2 regions of the Chromobacterium rhizoryzae genome follow, and region 1 is predicted to be linked to the other one. Evidence: riboswitches for the same ligand, from Rfam matches in the RefSeq annotation. Region 1 holds a riboswitch; the other holds the start of a gene.

Evidence for each region. A riboswitch is a leader RNA that binds a small molecule or an ion and turns the genes downstream of it on or off. The one in region 1 is predicted to bind FMN.
Region 2: it holds a riboswitch for FMN, as region 1 does, so the genes downstream of both, ribB (3,4-dihydroxy-2-butanone-4-phosphate synthase) here and JC616_RS11365 (class I SAM-dependent methyltransferase) in region 1, are expected to answer to the same signal.

The regions. Positions count from the first base shown of each region.
Region 1 is NZ_CP066126.1:2,513,597-2,518,515, forward strand. It holds gene hrpA (ATP-dependent RNA helicase HrpA) at 1-1,244, opposite strand, end outside; gene JC616_RS11360 (YfeK family protein) at 1,342-1,707, opposite strand; FMN riboswitch at 1,791-1,953, shown strand; gene JC616_RS11365 (class I SAM-dependent methyltransferase) at 2,190-2,927, shown strand; gene JC616_RS11370 (N-formylglutamate amidohydrolase) at 3,121-3,876, shown strand; gene JC616_RS11375 (SpoIIE family protein phosphatase) at 3,886-4,919, opposite strand, start outside.
Region 2 is NZ_CP066126.1:533,460-538,378, forward strand. It holds gene JC616_RS02405 (sigma 54-interacting transcriptional regulator) at 1-1,225, opposite strand, end outside; gene JC616_RS02410 (hypothetical protein) at 1,222-1,752, opposite strand; gene JC616_RS02415 (ATP-binding protein) at 1,749-3,158, opposite strand; gene ribB (3,4-dihydroxy-2-butanone-4-phosphate synthase) at 3,211-3,870, opposite strand; FMN riboswitch at 3,996-4,142, opposite strand; gene ruvB (Holliday junction branch migration DNA helicase RuvB) at 4,231-4,919, shown strand, end outside.

The sequences.
Region 1 (4,919 bases):
TCCTCGCCGTACAGGCGCACGCAGATGCCGGCCTCGACGCGGCCGCAACGGCCGGCGCGCTGCCGCGCCGCCGCCTGGGAGATTTTCTCCACTTGCAGCTGTTCCACCTTGGCGCGCGGGCTGTAGCGGTTGATGCGCGCCTGTCCGGTGTCGATCACGTATTTGATGCCCGGCACCGTCAGCGAGGTTTCGGCCACATTGGTGGCCAGCACGATGCGGCGGCCGCCGGAGGGCTTGAAGATCTTTTGCTGGTCCTCGTTGGACAGGCGGGCAAACAAGGGCAGGATTTCGTAGCCGCGGATGCCGGATTTACGCAGTTTTTCCGCGGTTTCGCGGATTTCGCGCTCGCCGGGCAGGAAGACCAGCATATCGCCCGGGCCCTGGCGCGACAGCTCGTCGACGGCGTCGACGATGGCGCCTTCCATTTCCACTTCGCGCTCGTCTTCGTCGCGTTGCGCCAATGGGCGGTAACGCACTTCCACCGGGTAAGTGCGGCCGGAGACTTCGATCACCGGCGCGCCGTCGAAATGGCGGGAGAAGCGGTCGGCGTCGATGGTGGCCGAGGTGATGATCACTTTCAGGTCCAGCCGGCGCGGCAGCAGCTGTTTCAGATAACCCAGCAGGAAGTCGATGTTGAGGCTGCGTTCATGCGCCTCGTCGATGATGATGGTGTCGTAGTTTTCCAGATAACGGTCGGTCTGGGTTTCCGCCAGCATGATGCCGTCGGTCATCAGCTTGATCACCGATTTGTCCGACAGCTTGTCGGTGAAGCGCACCTTGAAGCCGACATGCTCGCCCAGCGTGGATTTCAGCTCCTGGGCGATGCGGCTGGCCACCGAGCGCGCGGCCAGCCGGCGCGGCTGGGTGTGGCCGATCAGGCCGTGCACGCCGCGGCCCAGTTCCAGGCAGATCTTGGGCAGCTGGGTGGTTTTGCCGGAGCCGGTTTCGCCGCAGATGATCACCACCTGATGGCCGTCGATGGCGGCTTTGATGTCGGCCAGTTTCTGGTTGACCGGCAGGGCGTCGTCGAAATCGGGCTTGGGCAGATGGGCGCGGCGCGCGGCCACCTTGGCGGCGGAGCGCTCGATCTGCGTCTGGATATCGGCCAGCTGCCTGTCCGCGGGCTGGTTTTTCTTCAGCCGCTCGGCGGCGTCGCTCAGTTTGCGGCGCAAGGCGTGGCGGTCGCGGATCAGGCAGGAGGGGAGGTCGGCCTTGAGTTGGGCCAGCAGCTGGGCAGCAGTCATCGGGAAAAGAACACTGGATTACAGGAAAGCGGCGATTATAACAGCTGCGTGGCGGTCCGGCAGGCCTGGATTGCCGGCCGGACGCCGGCGGAACGGCTTATTTGCGCTGGCGGTAGCGGCCCAGCTCCGCTTTCAGCCAGCCGGCGCTGGCCACCGGTTGCGCCGAGCCGCAACGCACCTGATAGGCCTTGCCGCTGATGCTGCTCTGGGTGGCCGCGCGCTCGATGAAGCTTTCCGCGTTGCTGACCCAGTCTTTTTTCAGCAGATACTGGTATTTGTCGTTCAGATGATCGCGGGCCTCTTTAGAGCCGTACCAACTGCCGTTGCGATTGAATTCGCAGCCGGACTGGGCCAGATAGTCTAATAGATGGTTGATCTCGTTCTTGGCGGCCGGGGTGGGCGCGGCGACGGCCGCGCCGGCGCTCAAACAAAAAAACAGCCAGATCGGCAGCTTCGGGGTCATGCTTCGCTCCATTGCAATTGGAATGCGCAGACTATGCGCGATGGGGCGGGGCTTGTCCAACTTCCGCGCCGCCTTTATGCTGTGCCGGTCTTCAGGGCGGGGTGAAATTCCCCACCGGCGGTATGTCGCGGCGAATGCCGGCGACGAGCCCGCGAGCGCCGCGCAGCCGTTTCCACGATGCGCGGGTCAGCAGATTCGGTGAGAAGCCGAAGCCGACGGTGAGAGTCCGGATGAGAGAAGACGCGCGCCAGGCCGTGAGAGCCCGGCGCGCTTTTGCGCGTCGGCATGGCCGCGCGCCGCCCTGGGGCGCTTTCCTTAGAACCTGCTCAATGTCTGCTGCGCTTCAGCGATACGGCGTTGAAAACACCTTCGAAATGCTCATGTACCGTATGTACATTCCGCTTTCTCTGCTGTTTTCGCCTTGTCTCGCTCTTGCTCGCGAGACTTTGAACAGGCTCTTAGATTTTTTACGGAGCCTCCACATGCAGCAAAACATCTACGACCATCCAGTCTTTTTCTCCCAATACCAAGCCTTGCGCGACAGCGACACCGGGCTGAACGGCGTGCTGGAGCAGCCCGCCTTGCGCGGCGCGCTGCCGCCGCTGGCCGGCATCGACATCCTGGACCTGGGATGCGGTTTCGGCGATTTCGCCCGCTGGGCGCGCGGCGAGGGCGCGGCCAGCGTCACCGCGGTGGATTTGTCCGAACGCATGCTGGAACAGGCGCGGGCGCGCACCCAGGATCCCGCCATCCAATATCGGTGCGCGGGCATCGAGGATTTTCAGCCTCCGGCCGCCGCCTATGATCTGGCCGTGTCCTCGCTGGCCCTGCACTATGTGGAGGATTACGCGGCGGCGGCGGCGCGCGTGTTCGCCGCGCTGCGGCCCGGCGGCGTGTTCGCGCTGACGGTGGAGCACCCGATTTGCACGGCCAGCCCTCAGGGTTGGGCGCTGGACGCGGCGGGCGAGCCATCGCACTGGACGCTGGACGCCTACTTTCAGCAAGATGCGCGCGCAAGCCGCTGGTTCGTCGACGGCGTGATCAAACATCACCGCACGGTGGAAAGCTATGTGAAAGGCTTGCTGGACGCCGGCTTCCAACTGCTTCATCTGGGCGAGCCCGCGCCGGACCCGCAGACCCTGGCGCATCGGGACGGTTTGCGGCCGCACGCGCGCCGTCCGGCCCTGCTGCTGCTCTCCGCGCAAAAGCCGGCGCGTTAGCGCGGCCTTGCCGGACTGGCCCGAACCTGTTCAAAGTCTCGCGCAAGTCGCGGCAAGGCGAAAACGGCTGAAAAACGGCATGGCTGTTTTCAACGCTGTATCGCCGACGCGTAGCAGATCGCAAACAGGTTCTTAGAACCAAGCCGCGCATGCCCGGTCCAGCAATGATCGGGCAAGAATCAGGAGGAAGGCGATGAGAAGCGGATGGGTAGCGGGGATTCTGATTCTGGCCTTATCGACGGCGCCCGCCGTCGGCAAGACCCCGCCGGAACGGGCCGTCATCGAACCGGCCCACATCGTCGAGGCCATCAAGCTGCAGCAGGAGGCGGACGCCGCCAAGGACAGGCCGCCGCAAAACGGCGAGCCGTGGTTTACCGTATTGGAGGGCAAGCGTCCCATCATCGTCACCGCGCCGCACGCCACCAGCCCGTTCCGCGACGGGCAATACCGTTTCTCCGACGGCGGCGGCACCGCGGCCTTGGCGGCGATGCTGCACCAACTGGCCGGCGCCACCGCGATCTACACCACCCGCGCCTCGCCGTCCGACCCCAATTACGAAGACGACAACGCCTTCAAACGCAAGCTGGCGGCTTTGATCGCCGATCAGCGTCCCTTGCTGGTGCTGGACCTGCACGGCAGCCATCCTTACCGGCCTTACGACGTGGATTTCGGCACCTTGAACGGGGCTTCGCTCCTGGGCAAGCCCTGGCTGCAACAGCGGCTGGAGCAGCGTTTGCGAGGGCAGGGCGTGCTCAATGTCTCCGACAACTACTTCGCCGCGTCCAAGCATCAGACCATCGCCAAATTCGCTTCGCGGCTGGGCGTGCCCGCCATTCAGCTGGAAATCAGCAGCACCTGGCTCACGCCCTCGGACGGCAATCTGGCCGCGCATCGTTTCTCCCAGCTTTTGCAGGCGCTGGTGCGCTATGTGAGAGAGGTGGAGGACTAGGCGCGGCGCTCAGGCGTCGTGCCAGCGGGAGCGGTTTGGCACGGCGCAGCCGATATCGGCCTCAGGCTGGTTTGGGACCGATGGCGAATGCACCACCAGCAAGGACGCGTCGTCCAAGATGGCTTCGTTCTGGCGGTGGCGCTGCAGCGCCTGCAATACGGTATTGCCGATCCGTCCGGGCCAGCCGGCTTCCACCGCCTTGATCACGCCGTCCAGGCCAAACATCTGGCCATTGTCCGCCTGGGCCTCGGTAATGCCGTCCGAGCAGACGACCAGCGCATGCTCCGACTTCAACATGCTGGTTTCCAGCGAACGGTCGAACTGTCTAGCCGCCAAAATGCCCAGGGGCGGGTGCTCGGAACGGAATTGCTTGACCTTGCGCCCTTGTGGATCAAACATCAGCGCGCAGGGAATGCCGCCGTTCCAGACCTGCACAGACTGCGCGGCCGCGTCGATTCCGATGAGGATGCCGGCGACGAAGCGCCCGGAGGGCAGCAGGCGGTGCAGTTTGTCGTTGATGGCCGCCGCGATGTCGCCCAAGGCCGCTTGCGCCTGAGCCAGCTCGTAAAAGCACTCCACCGCCGGGATGGCGCTGATGGCCGCGGTCAGGCCGTGTCCGGTGCAATCGGCCAACATCAGGTATTCCCGATCTGCCGCGCGGGCATAGCAGACCAGATCGCCGTTGAACTGGGAAGCCGGCCGCAAATGGCGCCAGACATGGGCCGGCAGTTCCAGTTGTTGCCGATTCAGCCGCTCGATCAGCTCCAAGGCGTAGCTTTGTTCGCGCTCATTGTTCTGGAAGTAGCGCTCCAGGCGCACCGCGTCCTGGTTGATCTGCCGCTGCATTTGGGCGATGCGCAAAAATACCTGGATCTTGGCAGTCAGCAGGTCCGGGCTGACCGGTTTGGTCAGATAGTCGTCGCCGCCAGCCTTGAGGCCTTCGATCAGATCTTGCTGCTGGCTCAGGCCGGTCAGGAAGATGATGGGCACCCAGTGTTCTCCGAACAGGGTCCGCAGCTCCATCGTGGCCTGCAGTCCGTTCA
Region 2 (4,919 bases), 2.0 Mb from region 1:
GTTCCAGATAGTCGCGTTCGAATTGCCGCTTGGCTTCCGCCAGCGTCGGAATCGCGCTTTCTTCACTGGCGACGGCTTTCTGTACTTGCGCCAGCGTTACCAAAGAGCCGGTGGTCAGCACGCAACATTGTTCAACCACATTGGCCAATTGTCGGATATTGCCCGGCCAGGGCGCCGCGCTCAGGTATTCCAGCGCGTCGGCGGCGAAACCGCTGACGGCCTTTTGATAGCGGGTGGCGATTTTTTCCAGGAAATGCGCGGCCAGCAGAGGAATGTCTTCGCGGCGTTCCGCCAGCGGCGGCAGGCGCAGCGACACCACGTTCAGGCGGTAGAACAGGTCCTCTCGGAAGCTGCCTTCCTGAATCAGCGCTTCCAGCTCGCGATGCGTGGCCGACACCAGACGGATATCCACCGGGGTCGCCCGCGTCGCGCCGACCGGACGCACCTCGCGCTCTTGCAGCACGCGCAGCAGTTTGACCTGCAGCGGCGGCGGCATATCGCCGATCTCGTCCAGGAACAGGGTGCCGCCGTCCGCCTGTTGGATCAGGCCGGTCTGGCGCGCGTTGGCGCCGGTGAACGAGCCTTTTTCATGGCCGAACAATTCGCTTTCCAGCAGATTGTCCGGAATCGCCCCGCAGTTGACCGCGATGAAGGGCTGGCCGGCGCGCGGGCTGGCCAGGTGGATGGCCTTGGCCAGCACTTCCTTGCCGGTGCCGCTTTCGCCGCGCAAGAGCACGCTGGCGCCGGTGGCGGCGACCATGCGGGCCTCGGCCAGCAGTTCCTCCATCGCCGGGCTGCGGCTGACCAGGCCGGAGCGCCAGCCGGCGGCGGCTTGATCGACCGCGCGTCCGGGGCCCGCCAGCGATAGCCCTTGGGCCACCTTGTCCAGCAGCGCCTTGCCGTCGAAGGGTTTGACCAGATAGCCGAATACGCCGCGGCTGACCGCTTCCACGGCGTCCGGCACCGTGCCGTGGGCGGTCAGCAGAATCACCGGCATCGCGGGGTAGCGCTGGCGGACTTGCTCAAACAGCTCCAGACCATCCATGCCGGGCAGGCGCCAGTCCGTCAGCAGCAAGTCGGCACGGCGGGCCGCCAGCGCGTTCAAGGCCGCTTCGGCGCTATCCAGCGCTTCGACCTCGTAGCCGGCGGCGCCGAGGCGAAGGCCGAGCAAGCGCAACAGATCGGGATCGTCGTCCACCAAGACGATGCGGGCGATGGCGCTCATGGCTGGCCTCCTTTGGTTTTGCTGGGTTTCAGCTGGAGTTCGCGCTCGACTTCGCGCAAGGCGTTGAGCTTGCCGTTCAAGTCGTCGTAGCGTTTTTGCAGATCGCGGTTCTGCGCCTGCTGTCGCTCCAGCGCTTCCGCCAGCTTGCGTCTTTCCTGCAGCTGTTGAAGCGGCAGCCGCGCAAGACCCTGGCTGGCGGGGTCCAGATTATCGGTTTTGGCGAGCAGACTTTCCAATTGGGCCTGCAGTTTTTGAACATCGGCGCGGCTCTCCGCCGTCTGCGCCTGTTGCAGCAGAGTCAGCAAGCGGGCGCTGCCGCAGCTTTCCCGTCCGGCCAGGCTCAGCGCCTGGATTTCCCGCGTCTGGCTCAGCAGCAGCAGGATCTGGTTGGCGTCCGGGCAACGTATGATGGGCGCGGCGGGCACGGCGACCGGCTGGCCTTGATGAGCGCAGGCGCTCAGGGCCAGCAGGCCGCACAGCCAAAGCAGCCGGCGCGTGTTGAGGGCCCAAAAGCGAGATGTCTTCATGTCTTGTTCTCCGGTTCCGGCCACTGCAGGCGGAAGCAGGCGCCGGCCTGAGGTTTGGATTCCAGCGTCAGTTCGCCGCGCATCAATTGGGCGAAGCCGCGCGCCATCGCCAGGCCCAGCCCGGTGCCGGGCAGTTCGCCCGGCGGCGGCGAGCCGCTCCAGAACGGTTCGAAAATTTTTTCCCGATAGGCGTCCGGCACTCCGGGGCCTTGATCGCGGATTTCCAGCCAGACGCCGCCGGCGTCGCGGCCGTGGCGCAGGCTCAAGGCGCTGCCGGCGGGGCTGTGGCGGATGGCGTTGATCAATAGATTGTCCAGAATGGTTTCCACTTTGGAGCGGTCGCCGTTGACCCGGTCCGCATCGCCCAGGACGTCGGCGGCCAGGCGTTTGGCCTGCAATAGCGGACGGCTGGCCTGCAGCCGCTCCGCAATCAGCGCCGGCAGGTCGAAGGTTTCCACGGTCAGCGTCTCGGACAGCCATTGGCCGGCATCATAGCGCAATAAGGCTTCCACGCGCTGACGCAGGGTTTGCGCATTGTTCTGCAGGATGGCGACGATCTCCTGCTGCTGCGCGGACAGCTGTCCTATCACTTCTTCGCGCAGCAGCGCGGCGGCTTCGTGGATGGCGGCCAGCGGCGTTTTCAGCTCATGGGACGCTTGGCGGAAGAAACGGCCTTTCTGTTCTTCCAGCGCCGCCAACCGGCGGTCTAGCTGGGCCAGCTCGCGCGCCAGACGCTGCAGGTCGGCGGGGCCGGACTGGCGCCAGTCCTGCAGCCGCGCCCCGTCGCTCATCCGCGCGATCTTGGCTTGCAGCTTGCGCAGCGGCCAGCTGATCAACAAGGTCATCGCCAGCGCCAGCGCCAGCGCGGAGGCCAGCGACAGCCAGGCCAGGCGGTCGGCGGTGCGGCGCATTTCCGTGATCGAGTCCTGCCATTGGCGCTGGCTTTGTTCCAGTTGGCGGTTGATCAATTGGCCTTGCGCGGTCAGGTGCAGGTCCAGCTGGCGGAACAAGCGGTCGCGTTGCGCGCCGGCGCGCGCCGGCAGGGCCTGGAGTTGCGGCTGGATCGCCAGAATGGCCCGGGCGCTGAGCGTCAACTCGTCGTCGTCGCCGCGTTGCAATTTGCGTTGCGCCAGCTCGATCTCCTGCCAGGCGCCGGCGGCGGTTTTGGCCAGCGCGCGGTCTTTCAGGATTTGAGCCTGGCGGGTGGCGCGTTCGAATTGAATGGATTGCTCGCGCGACACGCGGTTGGCGTCCAGCCATTCCTTGGCTTGCTCCTGATGCGAGCGCAGCGTGGAGGCGGCGTGTCCCAGCTCGTTGCGCAGCTGGATCAGCACGGCCGAGGGCACGACGGCGACGATCAGAAAGCTGGCCAGCAACAGGCTGCGGAATGAAACGAAACGAAGCATGATGGGGTCGGCGTCGACGCCGCGGGCGCAGGCCCGCGGCTAAGGGCAAAGATCAAGCAGACAGCGGAGCGGCGGCTAAGTTCTGGCGGGAAATCCATTCAGCCAGTTCGGCCACGCTCAGAACGGGCAGCGCGTGCGTTTGAGCGTAGTCCGCGATTTGCGCGCCGCGCATCATGCTGCCGTCGGGGTTCATCAGCTCGCAGAGCACGCCGGCGGGCTGGAAGCCGGCCAGGCGCGCCAGTTCCACCGCGGCCTCGGTATGGCCTCGGCGGCTCAGCACGCCGCCGGCGGCGGCCACCAGCGGGAAGACATGGCCGGGGCTGACCACGTCGTCCGCCTGCGCTTGCCGGTGGACGGCGGCCTGGATGGTGCGCACCCGGTCGGCGGCGGACACGCCGGTGGACACGCCCTGGGCGGCTTCTATGCTGACGGTGAAGGCGGTGCCGTAGCGGCTGCCGTTGCGTTGCGTCATCGGCGGCAATTGCAGCCGGGCGGCGTGCTCGGCGGTCAGGCACAGGCAGACGATGCCGCTGCAATCGCGGATCAGACGCGCCATTTCGGCCTCGCTCAGCGCGTCGGCGGCCAGGATCAGGTCGGCCTCGTTCTCGCGGTCGTGATCATCGGGAACAATGACCGGCAGACCGCGGCGCAAGGCGTTCAGCGCCGCTTCTACGCGTTGGGACAAGATGTCGGGGTGTGTGGCGATACTCATGGAAACGGTCCTCGGGTCGTTTGAGAAACAGGTTCCAGGGCGTGAAAAGGGCCGGCGCAAGCCAACCCGCGCGCACCAGCGCGCAGCGAACACGCCGCGGCCGCGCGTAGCGCGGCAGGCGGCCATGTCGTCTTCTCTCATCCGGACTATTACCGTCGGCTCTGGCCTGTCACCAGATCTGCTGACCTTCCGCCGGGAAGCGGAAGCGCTCGCGGGCTCGATCTTGCGATCATACCGCCGGTGGGGAATTGCACCCCGCCCTGAAGACGTTGCGTTGGCCCGCGATGATGGGCGGGCCAGCGGCGATTATAGCGCGGTGGTAAGATTGGGCATTCGTTTTTTTGGCCGGCGGCTGACACCATGATTGAAACCGACAACCTGTACGGCGGCGCGCCCGAGCCGCGCATCGTCACCCAGCAAAGCCTGTCCAGCCAGGAGGAGGCGCTGGAGCGCGCCTTGCGGCCAAAGCAGCTGGACGAGTACGTCGGCCAGAAGAAGGCGCGCGAACAGCTGGAAATCTTCATCGAAGCGGCCAAGCGCCGCAGCGAAGCGCTGGACCACGTGCTGCTGTTCGGCCCGCCCGGCCTGGGCAAGACCACGCTGGCGCACATCGTCGCCCGCGAAATGGGGGTGAATCTGCGCCAGACCTCGGGGCCGGTGCTGGAGCGGGCGGGCGATCTGGCCGCCTTGCTGACCAATCTGGAACCGCACGATGTGCTGTTCATCGACGAGATCCACCGGCTGAGCCCGGTGGTGGAGGAAATCCTCTATCCGGCGCTGGAGGATTATCAGATCGACATCATGATAGGCGAGGGGCCGGCGGCGCGTTCGGTCAAGATCGATCTGCCGCCGTTCACCCTGGTGGGGGCCACCACCCGCGCCGGCATGCTGACCAATCCGCTGCGCGACCGTTTCGGCATCGTCGCGCGGCTAGAGTTCTACAACGCGGAGGAACTGACCCGCATCGTCAGCCGTTCCGCCGGCTTGTTGAACGTCAAGCTGGCCGACGACGGCGCGTTCGAAGTGGCGCGCCGCAGCCGCGGTACGCC